Regions from separate parts of the Paenibacillus sp. FSL W8-0439 genome, predicted to be linked through region 2. Evidence: predicted binding sites of a transcription regulator. Region 2 holds the regulator's gene; the other holds the start of a gene.
What was found. The regulator NrdR, encoded in region 2, represses ribonucleotide reductase genes. The targets are predictions, from matches to a motif close to AACACNATATATNGTGTT.
Positions count from the first base shown of each region.

Region 1 (7,652 bases), 160 kb from region 2:
GCCTATTTTGCAGACATCATTCCTCCAGAACAGAGAACTAAATACTTTGGATGGTTGAGTGCAGTTGTAGGTGTCGGCACTGTCATTGGTCCAACTCTAGGTGGATTACTTTCCAAGTTTGGTTATTCTGTACCTATGTATTTTGGAGCAATAATCACTTTATTGAATGTTGTTTATGGATTCTTTTTTATGCCTGAGAGCCTTGACAAGAAACATAGACTGAAAGAGATTACCTTTGTAAGACTGAATCCATTTACACAGCTTGCAAACGTACTTTCCATGAAAAACGTGAAAAGGCTACTTGTCTCAGCGTTCTTACTTTGGATACCCAACGGATCTTTACAGGCAGTTTTCTCTCAATTTACAATGGATACCTTCAGTTGGAAGCCTGCACTAATCGGACTTATGTTTTCAATTATGGGTTTCCAAGACATCATTTCACAAGGTTTCATCATGCCAAAGCTTTTAAAAAAACTTAGTGATAAACAGATAGCCATTCTTGGAATGTTCTCCGAGATTATAGGCTACAGTCTTATTGCGCTATCTGCTTTGTTCTCATTCTATCCTCTTATTATCGCCGGAATGTTTATATTTGGTTTTGGTGATTCGATCTTTGGGCCCTCATTTAATGGGATGCTCTCCAAGTCTGTCGATTCTAGTGAACAAGGAAGGATTCAAGGCGGTAGTCAATCTATTCAGGCTTTGGCAAGAATGATTGGGCCTATCATTGGAGGTCAAATCTATGTATCACTTGGTCATGCCACACCCGCTTTTATGGGGATGATTCTTATAGCAGTGGCAATACCCGTTTTATATAAGAGAACGGATGTGAATATGTAAACTACCGCTCGAAGCTTTCCGTAATCACCTGCATAGCAGGTAGTTTTAAGAAAATAATAGGGTTTCAGAACTTAGGAACAAGTTCTGAAACCCTATTATTTTACAGTAACGCCTTGCTAAATTAATTTTACGTATGTGTACTTAAACGCCAAAGTTAAAATCATCATCTGTCAGCGGCTCTACATTCATTGCCCGTACATAGCCGTTTCCTTTTTTAGAAAAGAAATCGTGCTGCTTGGTGTGGGTGCTGATGCCGTTGAATACAATGGGATTGACTTCTTCTTCTTCAAAAAGTGGGTCAAAGCCCAGGTTCATCATGGCCTTGTTGGCGTTGTAGCGCAAGAAGACTTTAACATCGTCTACAAGGCCAATAGGGGCATAAATTTGCTCGGTATATTGTTCTTCGTTATTGTGCAAGTAGCGCAGCAAGCCTACCAGCGTCTGGTAGAGGTCACGTTGTTCTTCCTCGTCCAGTTCTGCATAAATCTCCTGTGCCAGTACACCTACATAGACACCGTGAATACTTTCGTCACGCAGGATCAGGTCGATAATTTCCCCGCTGCATGTCAGCTTGCCTTGACCTGCCAGATAGAGAGGGTAGAAGAAGCCGCTATAAAACAAATAGCTTTCTAACAGTACCGACGCAGCCATCGCGAGATACAGGTCTTTCGGTGTATGGATGTTCATATAATACTGACGAATGGTTTCTGCTTTGGTCTGAAGATGCGGATTTTCTTCCACCCAGCGGAATACACCGTCAATTTCTTCCGTGGAAGCCAGGGTGGTAAAGATGCTACTGTACGATTTGGCATGAATTTGCTCCATCATCGCCATAAAGCTTAATACCGCTTTGCGTTGCAGTCCGTCTACATGCTCCATAATTTGCGGCATCCCCACACCGCCTTGAATGGTGTCTAGCAGAGTCAAGCCGCCCAGCACCTTCATGTAGGCTTCTTTTTCGATATCACTGAGGGTTACCCAGGACATTTTATCGTCAGACAGCGGAATTTCATCATCCGTCCAAAATTGCATAATATTCTGATTCCAGAACATCAGTGTGAAATCATCGTCCGAGCGGTTCCAGTTTACGGCTTGTATACCTGTCATTGTTAGCATTCTCCCTTCAGCTTGCGAGATTCCCTAGAAACACACGTGAGATGTTACCGGAGAGTCATCGTATGCTTGACATACGGAAGCTGTATCCGTGAGGGCTTTGTCCAATCCTGTAAAGGTCTGAACCACGCGCTGGATACAGCTTCTAATGCCAAGCATTCATATCTATTCAAAATCTAATTTTATTTTATAGCTTGTTACCATATATGCATTAGATGGAACAAGTGAGGCACTCTTCCACAGACAGTTTTTTGGTACGTGTGTAGTATAACGATTTAAGTCCTTTATGTGCGGCATACAGATAGCAACGTGCTAACTGACGCGTAGTCACGTCACTGTTCACATGAAGTACAGTCGAAATTCCTTGGTCCACGTGAGGCTGGATTTCGGCAATCAGATCAAGCACTTTGAATTGGTCCATTTGATAAGCGGATTTGTAAAAGAATACATTATCCTTTTGCAAATACGGCATCGGATAGTAAGTCGTCGAATTCGCATAGGTACGAGTCTCGATTTGCTCAACAATTGGCATAACGCTGGACGTTGCATTTTGAATGTACGAAATGCTGGCAGTAGGAGCAATCGCCATACGATAAGCGTGGTACAGACCGTTCTTCTTGACGTCTGCTTTTAGTTTGTCCCAATCCGCTTGAGTTGGAATATAAATGTCCTTGAACAATTCTTGCACACGTGCCGTTGTTGGACGATAATCCGTGTTCAGATATCGGTCAAAATATAGACCTGTCGCATAATCTGATTCCTCAAATCCATAGAAGCTTTGTCCGACTGCTTTTGCGATTTCCATACTCTTTTCAATAGAATGATAGTTCATCGTCATGAAGAAGGTACGGACAAAATCCTTCGCTTCATTGCTTTCATATGCAATTTTATTCTTGGCAAGGTAGCCGTGCAGATTCATGACACCCAGACCAACGGAATGCATTTCACGGTTCGCTTTTGCAACACCTGGGGCATTAGCTACTTGGGTCATATCGCTGACCGAGGTAAGAGCAATCATACCCTCATGAACGGACTCACGGATTTTGCCGTGTTCCATCACATTTACAATGTTCAGGGAAGCCAGGTTACAGCTTACATCCCGGCGAATGATATCCTGTTGTCCATAATCTGTAATCTCGGAAGTCTCCTGCAACTGGAAGATTTCCGTACATAGGTTCGACATCTTGACTTGGCCCACGTTTTTAAGAGCATGCGCCTGATTTGCGTTACTTTTGTTCATAATATATGGATAGCCAGACTCCAACTGAATCATGGCAATTTTCGTCAGCATATCACGTGCGCTCATCGCTATTTTTTTCTTCACTCGATCGTCAGCGAGCAGCGTATCGTACATTTCATCCAGATCCATGTCGTCCAAATGTGTTCCATAAGCCTTGAACACACTATAAGGTGCAAATACATGCAGTGGTTCATTATCTTGTGCCAGCTTGTAAAAGCGGTTTGGCACCAGCAATCCGATCGAAAGTGTCTTGAGACGTACTCTTTCATCAGCATTGATTTTTTTACTATCTAGGAACTCCAGCACGTCCCATCCGAAAATGTTGTAATAGGCTGCACCAGAGCCTTTACGTTGACCCATTTGATCCGCGTAGGAGAAACCATCTTCCATCAGCTTCAGCACAGGCATAATGCCTTTTGCTGCGCCTTCTACACCTTTAATTGCCTCGCCGCGTGACCGCAGCTTCGACAGGTTAACCGCAACACCGCCGCCAATTTTGGACAATTGCATGCAAGTGTTCAATACATAGTTGATTGAGTTCAGAGAGTCATCCATTTCGAGCAAGAAGCAGGACACCAATTCCCCACGGCGGCTTTTGCCAGCGTTCAGGAAGGTTGGTGTAGCTGGCTGAAGACGTTGCTCCATCATCGAGCGGGACAACAGGCGCGCCGTATCGGCGTTGCCGCGTCCCAAATGCAGGGCGACAGCAGCCACCCGGTCAGGGTAGTGTTCCAGATAGACTTTACGGTCGTTACTCTTCATTGCATAATCAGTATAAAACTTGGATGCTGCCATATAGGAAGGGAATTTAAAATTATAGCTATGAGTGATATGGAAAATATCATTAATTTCATCAGCTGTATAGCTGTTATAGAAATTTTCGTAATAATCATTCTCAATCATATACAGCACTTGAGCAGCTGTGTCAGCAAACTTCAAACTCCGTTCTTGAACTTCCTTCATAAATTCTGCTACAGCCTCTTGGTCCTTTTCCAATTGGAAAAAGCCGTCTGTATCGCGTTTCATCAACATGTTGTTCAATTCAATATGCCGCAACTCGGCTCACCTCCTGTTTAAAACGCTCTACATCTCCGAACGTTCCAGATAATTCAAATTTGCTAATCACGGGGACATTATAATGGTCGGCAATCAAATCCGCACTTTTGGCAAATTTCTCACCCCAGTTACGGTTGCCGCTTGCAGCTACACCAACAAGGTTTTGTGCATTTTTTTTCAAAAATGAAGATACCCTCTCAGGTATCTGCCCAAACCCGGTTGTATATGTAATGAGTACGTAAGGTTCTTCTATAGTCATTTGCTCCTCAATCTGAACCGCCGGAAGCTTGAGCTTGTTTATAAATCTTTTTACATTGCCGGTCTTGGAATCATAAGCAATCAGCATGGTGTGCAACCTCCTTAACAATTAACGAAAAAAAGAAAACGGCATTGCCAAGAGACCCATCATAGCTGTAATCCCTTGCTGGCTGCGCCATTTAAGATTTTTGACTCTATATTTACATGTATTTTCATACCTTTATCTTCAAGATATCGGGCATAAATACGTTTTTTACACTATATTTAGAGTACATTTTCTATTTTATATCTATATATAGTTTTGTCAATCGGTCTAGAGAGGCTCAGAGGACCCAGATCGGGTGTAAGTCCAAGCAGGGTGCGGAAAAGAGCGAAAGAACTTTTTTTTCGTAAGTATGTTAAAAAAGTATTGGAGTTTTTTAAGCTGAGGATGTACGATTTGTCAATGGGCAATAGAGTGGAAAATTTACATTTTACTGTAGAAAGGATGAAGCAAATGGGAAGTGGTTTTATGGCATTTCAACCGTTTAGTATTATCTTTTTTGTCGTGTTTGGACTCATTGCTTTTGTAATCATTATGGGAATTGTCAAATCGATAAGTGCAGGTCTTTCCAATCAAGCAGCCGAACAGGTCCAACGTTCTTGCAAGGTTGTGGATAAGCGAACGAGAGTGCGTGGGGGATCAGGCAATTTTTCAGCTTCGACCGATTACTATATCACCTTTGAATTTGACAGGGGGGAGCGTAAGGAGCTGGAGGTGAAGGATACGGACTTCGGAATGATTGTAATCGGGGATCGCGGGGAGGTTCATTATAAAGGTACACGTTTCCTGGAGTTTGTGAGATTAATGGGAGCGTAAAAGGGGGACAGGGTGATAGAGTATTACCAGAACCAATACATAATAGGGAGGAAGCTGACGATGCCACATATCATTGGAGCACGAATTGTATTAAGAGAGTACCGTCAGGAGGATATACCTGATATCCGAAGATGGGTTAATGACCCGGCAATCACACATGGATTAAGCGACGTATTTATCTATCCGCATTCACAGGCTAATAGTGAATCTTTTGTACAGATGATGATTGACGGCAACTCTGAGATCAAGGGCTTTGTCATTGCACATAAAGATACACTGGACTATATTGGACAACTCGATTTATTCAAAATCAACTGGGTAAATCGGCACGCCACCCTTGGTATTGTAATCGGGCGCGACGGTGATCTGGGCAAAGGATATGGGCGGGAAGCGATACGATTGATACAAAAATTTGCATTTCATTCACTGAATCTGCATCGGCTGGAGCTGGAGGTCTATGCGTTCAATGAACGTGCATATCGTTGCTATCTGGCATGTGGCTTTAAGGAGGAAGGCCGACTACGAGAAAAGCTATTCAGGGAAGGACAGTACTATGACATCATTCAGATGGGGATGTTGCGAAGTGAATATGAGGCTGTAGAGCAAGCGAAGGAGCCCTGAAAGTGAGGCCACATAAGCTATTTTACTCCGTCAGCTTTCTTCAATTTTTTATGAGTGAAATCACGGGAACTACGCTCATCTTATTTCTGTTAGCTAAAGGACTTTCTCTGCAAAGTGCGAACTTCTTGCTGGTTGTATTCTTTGTAAGTATTTTTCTATTTGAAATACCAACAGGAGCTATTGCAGACAAATATGGAAGAAAAATTTCTATTGTTTTGGGGCTTTGTTGTTTTCTAGTCTACAGTGTATTGTTCGTTTGGACAGATCGCATGTGGCTGCTTGTGTTCGCACAAGTTTTTGGGGGGCTGGCAATATGCTTGCAATCAGGCTCGTTGGAATCCTGGGTTGTGGAAAACAGTGATAAGCCCATGGAAGTTCTTTTTACAACCTCAAACAGTATACAGTACATTTCGGGATTTATTTGTGGTCTGTTGGGGGCCTTCCTCGCAACATTTAACTATTCACTTCCCTGGGCAGCCAGCATTGTCTCTATTATCTTATGTATTATTCTATGCTACTTTTATATGAAAGAGAAGAATATTACCCATCAAAAAGCATCTGCTACTCGTATTACAACGATTATCGGGGAAAGTGTCCGTATCGGTTTTGAAAATAAGTCGATCTGGATTGTGTTTGTTATTGGTTTATTTATCAGCTTTTCGAATTCGGCGGGGAATACATTTCAACAGCCACGTCTGGTCGGTCTTTCTGAACAAGGAATTTGGATTATGGGATTGATCAAGGCGGGCTATTCACTATGTATGACTTTGGGAAGCTATTTGGTTCGAAAGCTAGGCGCACGTTATAGTGATGTACATATACTCATGTATGCTTGCGGGATGATTGGGATATGGCTCATTTTAGCCGGTGCTTTCAACACGTTTTATCCTGTACTGCTTACCTTTTTAATCTATGAAATTGGGCGAGGGATGTACCCGGTTGCCAAACAAATTTTTCTAAACAAAAGAATCTCTAATGAGTATCGTTCAACACTGCTATCTCTGGATTCTGCCATTTCCCAACTAGGTATGTGCATAGGTTTAATCGTGACAGGAGTCGTAAGCCGTAATTTTACCAATCTTGCTTCAGATCAAACACCTATTCAGATATCTTGGGTGCTGTGTGGCGGGATTGCATTGATTCCAATCTTTTTGTTGCTTTATGTCCACCGGGTGTCCAGGAAAAATAATAGCTGGAAAGAAAAAGTAACAAAACAGAATGTTTAGTGTAAAAAGGGGCTGACAGGTCTTGACTGTCAGCCCTTATATACTTTTAGTAGCAATCAATCTCTACTTCTCCCCATACCATAGCTTCAGACGATTTTGAATCAGGCCAGTGAAGATTTCTTCAGCCTTTGGTACACCCGCCTGATCCAGCTCTTGGAGCATGCGGTCATACACGGCATCGAATTGATCTGGCTTGGCGAGTACGGCCTCAGGAATCCGTTTGCGTACAATGTCCTGCGACTTCTGATAAATAACATTGTAATTTGTATTGGTCGGAACAGGCATGTTGTAGGCAGCACCCCACTCTTTTACCGGAAAATCCTTTTCGTTCGGGAACAGGTCTTTCCATGTCCGAGCTTTATATGCCTGAAGGGATTCTTTTTCCGCTTGGCTATAATTTTCGGTAATCATCTCCGGATAATTGGTTGTGTAATAGTTG
Region 1 covers NZ_JBBPAK010000001.1:1,996,971-2,004,622, forward strand. Annotated here, with positions in the region: gene MKX36_RS08805 (MFS transporter) at 1-840, shown strand, start outside; gene nrdF (class 1b ribonucleoside-diphosphate reductase subunit beta) at 982-1,947, opposite strand; gene nrdE (class 1b ribonucleoside-diphosphate reductase subunit alpha) at 2,165-4,249, opposite strand; gene nrdI (class Ib ribonucleoside-diphosphate reductase assembly flavoprotein NrdI) at 4,236-4,595, opposite strand; gene MKX36_RS08825 (DUF2500 domain-containing protein) at 5,004-5,366, shown strand; gene MKX36_RS08830 (GNAT family N-acetyltransferase) at 5,427-5,987, shown strand; gene MKX36_RS08835 (MFS transporter) at 5,990-7,213, shown strand; gene MKX36_RS08840 (ABC transporter substrate-binding protein) at 7,277-7,652, opposite strand, start outside.
Region 1: nrdI (class Ib ribonucleoside-diphosphate reductase assembly flavoprotein NrdI) is a predicted target of NrdR. The motif match lies at 4,762-4,779, and genes of this name have one in related genera.

Region 2 (7,652 bases):
ATCTTAATTCGCCTAAGCAGTTGGGTGAGATTTTGTTTGATAAGCTGGGTCTGCCCGTTATTAAAAAGACAAAAACCGGGTACTCGACCGATGCAGAGGTGCTGGAAAAGCTTGCGCCATATCATGATATTGTGCAAAACATATTGCAATATCGCACCATTGCCAAACTTCAATCGACGTATGTCGAAGGATTGCTTAAAGAAATTTCGGAGAAGACAGGTAAAGTGCATACGTATTTCCGGCAGACGGTTGCAGCAACTGGACGCTTGAGCAGTCAATTTCCGAATTTGCAAAACATTCCGATCCGTCTCGAAGAAGGACGCAAAATCCGCAAAGTATTTGTTCCATCGGAGCCGGGCTGGTCGATTTTGGCGGCAGACTATTCACAAATCGAGCTGCGGGTGCTGGCTGATATTTCGGATGATGAGCGTTTGAAAGAGGCTTTTGTTCACGATATGGACATCCATACCAAGACCGCATCCGATGTGTTCGGTGTCCCTGCAGAAGCTGTAGACTCCGATATGCGACGTTCCGCAAAGGCAGTCAACTTTGGGATTGTTTACGGGATTAGCGACTATGGTTTGTCGCAAAATTTGAATATTACGCGGAAGGAAGCGGCTCGCTTTATCGACCAGTATTTTGACGTGTTCCAGGGTGTTCGCCGTTACATGGATGATATTGTGAAGGATGCGAAGAGGGATGGATACGTAAAAACGTTGTTGGAACGCAGACGATATTTGCCAGAGATTAACGCCAGCAATTTCAACCAGCGTTCGTTCGCCGAGCGTACAGCGATGAATACGCCGATTCAAGGTACCGCAGCCGATATTATCAAGCTGGCGATGGTGCAGATGGACGCAGCGCTGCGTGAGCGCAATCTTCGCAGCCGTATGCTGTTACAAGTACATGATGAGCTTGTATTCGAGGTTCCGCCTGAGGAAATGGAAACGATGAAAGAGCTTGTTCCCGCTACCATGGAAGCTGCATTAAAGCTGGCTGTGCCGCTTAAAGCGGAAGTAAGCTATGGCAGCAATTGGTATGAGGCCAAGTAAGATATTTCAATGAGTAGATAGTCCCAATTTGACGTTGCTTCCGTTATAATATAGGGTGAGGTGAAGACATCATGCCGGAATTACCGGAAGTAGAAACCATTAAACGAACACTAAACGAGCTAATCGTCGATAAACATATAGATCATGTAACCGTAAATTTGCCGCGTATTATCCAACGTCCCGATGATATCCACGCATTTGCGATGGAATTGGCTGACCACCGGATTATTGGGGTGGAAAGACGCGGTAAGTTTCTGCGGATTTTGCTGGACGGGCTAGTGCTTGTCTCCCATCTTCGAATGGAAGGACGCTATGGATTGTATTCACAAGATGATCCTGTGGAAAAGCATACCCATGTCATCTTTCATTTTAAAGATGGTACAGAGCTGCGTTATCAGGATGTACGCCAATTTGGTACAATGCACTTATTTCCGGCAGGACAGGATTTGCTGGAAAAGCCGCTGAATAAACTCGGTTTGGAACCGATGGACGAGGCTTTTACACCTGAAATGCTGCGTGCCGCTGTTGGAACTCGTTCGACTTCGATCAAGGCAGCGCTGTTAAACCAGTCATATGTGGTAGGCATCGGGAATATTTATGTAGATGAATCGTTATTTAAGGCAGGGATTCATCCGGCACAGCCAGCCAAAAGCCTAACGGATAGCCAATTTCGCGTACTGCATGAAGCTATTGTCTCCACGCTGGGCGCGTCGATTCAGGTTGGTGGCTCGTCCATCAAATCATTCGTTAACGGACAGGGCAAAACGGGTGATTTTCAGCATCAGTTGCAAATCTATGGACGCAACGCGAAGCCTTGTATTAACTGTGGTACATTGATCGAAAAATCCGTCGTAGCTGGACGTGGCACACATCATTGCCCGGTCTGCCAGCCTTTGCGCTAAACAGGCACAGTCACCCCAAGCCCATCCCTCTCATATATTGTTCCAAGTACCAATACTGCGAAGGGAGTCGGTTGCTGTAAGGCCCAGCCTTCGCAATGGGAGGGAATTGGAGTGGCTAATCATTGGGGAGCCCTGCTGTTACTGGCATTTGCGCTAAGTTTGGACAGTTTCGGAGTCGGTGTTACATATGGTCTGCGCAAAATGAAAATTCCATTGTTGTCGATTGCTATCATCTCCGTATGTTCAGGTTTGGTGATCGGCATATCCATGCAGCTCGGCGCATTACTATCCCGTGTCCTGTCTCCTGTATATACGACGGTTTTCGGTGCTGTCATTCTGATCTGTATCGGCTGTTACTCTTTGATTCAGGCTCTGCAACGCAAGGAAGATTTGACGGAAGAAACAGCGGAAGTCCCTCGGGATCTGCACCTTGCGGAACAGGTTGATTCAGATTCAGGGCATATATCAGCTCTTGCGGAGAAAAAAAGTGCTGAGAATGCCAATACAGAGTCTCTAACCAGCTCAGGAAGAGATCTATCGACAGAGACTTCTCTGGAGTTACAGCAGGAGGAGCGAACGTTATTTTCGCTGGAGTTCCGCAAATGGGGGCTTGTTATTCGGATTCTTCGAAGCCCGTCTGCTGCGGATATGGACCGTTCCGGCAGTATATCTGCTACCGAAGCGGTTTGGTTAGGTATTGCATTATCGGTCGATGCGTTCGGAGCGGGCTTAGGTGCAGCCATGCTTGGTTTTCAGCCCCTGTCTACTGCGCTGGCTATTACGTTATTCAGCGGTGTATTTTTGATTGCTGGTATGAAGGCAGGGTTCTTCCTGTCAGCATTTCGATTTATGAAGGCGCTCGGCGTATTGCCGGCATTATTACTGATTATGATGGGTATATTGAAGCTGTTATGAGGTGAAGAGCATGAATATCGGATTAACCGGAGGGATCGCTACCGGAAAAAGCACCGTGTCGGCTCTTTTGGTCGCCAAGGGTGCGCTGCTGATCGACGCAGATGCCATTGCCCGGGAAGTTATGCTTCCGGGGCATCCGGTGCTGGCGGCGGTCATACAGCATTTTGGACAAGCTATAGTAAACACTGACGGAACCCTGCACCGCAAAAGACTGGGAGAGATTGTATTCAGAGATCCTGTACAGCGACAGGCACTTAACGATATTACGCATCCTGCTATTCGTGAGGAAATGCGTCTGCGCATGGAAGCTTATGAACGGGAGCAGCCGGACAAGCTTGTTTTGGCAGATATCCCGTTAATGTATGAGTCTGGGCTGGAGAGCCTGTACGAGGAAATTATGGTTGTATATGTACCACGTGATGTTCAGCTCCGACGTCTGATGCTCAGAGACGGTCTGACAGAAGAGCAAGCCGAGCTTCGTTTGTCCGCACAAATGGATATCGAGCAGAAAAAAAATTTAGCTGATATTGTTATTGATAATAGCGGAACACAGTCTGAGACGCAGATGCAAATTGATCAGTTTTGGCAGCGAAAGGGACTTGCATGAACATTTTACGTAAGAAAAGAGTCCTGCTCATTTTGTTTGTCGGATTTGTCCTGATTCTGTTCCTCAACTCGAATTGGATGTCCTGGTTTTACCCGATTCAATATAAGGATGAGATTCGGCAGTATTCACAGACCTATGAAGTGGACCCATTTTTGGTGGCGTCTATTATCCGTGTGGAAACAAATTTTAAAACCAGCAAGCAGTCACACAAGGGTGCGCTGGGGCTTATGCAGATTATGCCGAACACAGCCAATTGGATTATGGAGAGTGCCCAGATTCAGAAGGTCCCGCTGGATAGTGTCAAGCACGAGCCCGGCACCAATATTGAGCTGGGGACCTGGTATCTGCATAACCTGTCTATGAAGTTTCAGGATAATCCTGTGGTCATCGTAGCGGCTTATAATGCTGGTCCAGGTAAAGTTCAGGAATGGCTAGATCAGGGGGTGTGGGATGGCAAAGAAGAGTCCATTAAGCAAATCCCTTTTGGTGAGACACGGCATTATGTACAGCGAGTCATCTATTACTACAGGCAATATACAAAAATTTATAATGAGTTTTAAGGGACAGGTTAATGACAACATGAGCCTTTTCGCTTTAAAATGAAAAAAAGCGCAGGACAGGCTGTTTTTAGCAGCCTATCCCTACACTTTTTCGTATTACTTCTTCATTATTACCGAGATTATTGGTATTGTCCTGCCAATTGTTGTTCGGCGATCGTTACGAGGCGTTTTGTGATGTAGCCCCCGATCGAACCGTTCTCATAGGAAGTCATGTTACCTTGGTATCCATCTTGAGGAATGCTGATACCCAGCTCTTGAGCGATTTCATATTTCATTTGCTCCAGAGCACCGGAGGATCTGCTGACTACCAGGTTGTTGGAGTTGCCATTGTTTCCTTGTGCCATTGTTGTTCACCTCCTTGCGACGTGGTAAACATATTATGATCCGTTTCGACAAAATTATTACTAAAAAGCTTCGGGAATTTATTGGAAAAAGGAAGTGATGAGATTATGAAGTGCCCGTATTGCGCTTACAACGGCACGAAAGTGTTGGATTCGCGACCAGCGAATGATAATAAGTCCATCCGACGCCGCCGCGAATGCGAACAGTGTGCCAGGCGTTTTACCACCTTTGAAATGGTGGAAGAGACCCCACTGATGGTCATCAAAAAAGATGGCAGCCGTGAAGAGTTTAGCCGTGATAAAATGCTGCGCGGTCTCATTCGAGCCTGTGAGAAGCGTCCAGTATCAGTCGAGCAGCTCGATCTGATTGTATCTCAGGTGGAGAACGCCATTCGCAACACGGCAGCCACAGAGGTGGATAGCCAGCAGATTGGTGAGCTGGTCATGGAACAGCTCTATCCTGTGGATGAAGTGGCCTACGTACGCTTTGCGTCCGTCTATCGGCAGTTCAAAGACATCAATATGTTTATGAAGGAACTGAAAACACTGTTATCCAAAGATACAGACAGCGACTGATCGCTGACTGTATCTTTTTAGGGCCGTGGCGGGAAGATGTTAATATTTTTTTTATAAAAGTATTGACACAGGGTCGAATATTTTATATGATATAGAAGTCGCTTGAAACGTTAATTAACTTACATGAGACGGGGCCTTAGCTCAGCTGGGAGAGCGCATCGCTGGCAGCGATGAGGTCAGGGGTTCGATCCCCCTAGGCTCCACCATAATTTTATATGGACTCTTAGCTCAGTTGGTAGAGCAGTTGACTCTTAATCAATTGGTCCAGGGTTCGAGTCCCTGAGAGTCCATCCTTTAAAAAAACGGCAGAAATGCCGTTTTTTTGCTGTTTATATATCTATTCCCGGTCTAATAGAGTATACAACAGTTCCAAGCTTAATGCTGACTAACAAAATCGGCGAGAATTTGTAGATAATCATCACTCACCAATTGTCTGGGGGCAAATACGGCGGTTAAGAAGGTTAGGGACTTGGAATGCGTGATGTACTCATTCATCATGGAATGGTCAACTTTTGGCAAATGAATGACAGACAGCAGGTCTGGAGATATCTTTTGGCGATATACTCGCTCGGTGTCTTTTACATCTACGTTCATATCTTTCCCAGCCAGAACCAAGAGTACAGGAGATTTAAAGTAGCTTAATTCTTCCGTAGAATCAGAACGAAAATTTTTGCCTATAAAGCTCCATCTTTCTTTGGAAATGATATCGCTAGGACTGGCTATGCTTAGGTATTCTTCATAGGAAGCATGATTTTTCAGTAATTGTAGAACCTTATGGTCGTAGTCCAGTCTCTTTTTAATTTGCTGCGGGCTAGCTCCTTCTTGTTCCAACTCTTTTTTTGTGTTAAATCGCCCTTGTGTAATCCAATTCACAGCTGGCGATACAAGGATGCTGAATGCAATATCATGCTCCTCTTTAACGATTTTCGGAATGATCCAGCCTGCTTGACTGGCTCCCCAAAGGCCGATTTTGTGCTTATCAATCATCGGTAAGGTTTTGGCCCAGTCAACTGCATATCGAATCTCCTGTGCCCGGTCCTCCATACTTTGCTCCAGCCAATCGCCTGGAGCGCGGTTAATACCGGGCTTATTCAGGGATAAGGAAGCATACCCCTTAGAAGCAAACCTTTCCCACAGTGGTTTGTATCCATCATCATACGTGTCATTGATTGGACCATCTCCATGGACAAAAACAACCAATCCAACCTTTCCCGAGTAGTTTTTAGGCAAAGCCAGTGTACCTGTTAATACTCCTTTGGGAGTTGCAATTTGTATTTTTTCTTCCGTCATCTTGTAGGAATTTTGATATAAAACAATCAATATCAAGGCAACAGCCAGACCTGCCGCAATACCAAGGGTTAGCTTATATGTTTTTTTCAATGCTGTTCTCTCCTCGAATGCAGTTTCGTTCTTTCCAGCTCATTAGATGCCATACAGGCTCCTTGAACCAAAAATGTCGCCAATAATTATATTGAGACTGCTCAATTTCAAATGCTAGATTGTGGTACAAGCGGATAGCCTGCCGGTTCTGATGTGCTACATGAAGTGTCAACGCATGGAAACCGGATTCAACCGTAAACTGCTGTGCGAAAGCTAGAAAACGTCGCCCGATCCCTTGATTGCGATGACTTGAGCGAATCGCCAAATGATCAATATAACACTCATCTATGGCAGGTTTATAGTCCAGCGCATACATGCCTGTCAAAAATTTAAATACATTGAAGCAGCCAAACTGTTTTATAAGCGAAGTCAAAGAAGTGAGATTTGTTTTAGGAAGTGAAGAGGAGGGAGCCTTCCATTTGAGCGAAAGGACACCAACAACATCTTCGTTCTCTTTAACCACAAATTGCTTCCCAGATGTAGAATCAGGATGTTGAACCCAAACCTGCATTAATAAACGCTGTATATCTTGATCCTCCAAAGTAACAAGAGCTTGAAATTTTGCCTTAAACGATTCCACTAAGAGCTTACATACGGCTTCATGGTCTTGCTCTTGATAAGCAACAATGTTATAGGATTGTGGACTCATGTAACGTCCTCCTGCACATCAGAAATTTTTACTTGAATCTCATATTGCAGCTCGTTGCTGTCGAATATGGATAGATAGGATTTTTCCACCACAATGACCTTGCTTAGGCATTCATATTGGTGCTGGGTCGCATAATGCTCCAGTTGTTGGACTTGGTGTTCGATCTCAGCGTCTTCAGTGGCAGAGAAGTGCTTATAAAGATAGCTGCCTTCTTCCAGAATATAGTCAGTTGCTCCTGATGTCGTTTCATAATATAGTTTCACCTGTCCAGAATCAGATAGATAATGTAGATCATTTTCAAATAATTGTGGTGGTGAAGGCCGCTGCTCAAATAGATTCCTGGCCGTGAGTTCTTGATCACTCTCCAATGCAAACCACAGCTTTAAATGTCGAGTATCCAAAAGCTTGATTCGATACTCATTGTTTTGCCGGGTAAGGTTATGATGTTCTTTTAGCACTTTATGAATAAACTGTTCGAGCAGCTTTAAGTTAGCGATTTCATCCTGTACCTTCTGTAACGAATGTTCTAAAAGCTGGTTGTAATCATCGGCAGTGTAGGAAGTCATGCATTCTTCAATTTGGCCGACAGGGATATTTAATTTACGTAGCATTAAAATATGTGAAAGTTGATAAATTTCATGAAGTCCGTACATTCGATATTGATTTTCAT
Region 2 covers NZ_JBBPAK010000001.1:1,835,189-1,842,840, forward strand. Annotated here, with positions in the region: gene polA (DNA polymerase I) at 1-1,052, shown strand, start outside; gene mutM (DNA-formamidopyrimidine glycosylase) at 1,124-1,954, shown strand; gene MKX36_RS07990 (MntP/YtaF family protein) at 2,066-2,869, shown strand; gene coaE (dephospho-CoA kinase) at 2,880-3,476, shown strand; gene MKX36_RS08000 (lytic transglycosylase domain-containing protein) at 3,473-4,036, shown strand; gene MKX36_RS08005 (alpha/beta-type small acid-soluble spore protein) at 4,156-4,380, opposite strand; gene nrdR (transcriptional regulator NrdR) at 4,486-4,953, shown strand; tRNA gene MKX36_RS08015 (tRNA-Ala) at 5,084-5,159, shown strand; tRNA gene MKX36_RS08020 (tRNA-Lys) at 5,171-5,243, shown strand; gene MKX36_RS08025 (alpha/beta hydrolase family protein) at 5,329-6,333, opposite strand; gene MKX36_RS08030 (GNAT family N-acetyltransferase) at 6,317-6,982, opposite strand; gene MKX36_RS08035 (helix-turn-helix domain-containing protein) at 6,979-7,652, opposite strand, start outside.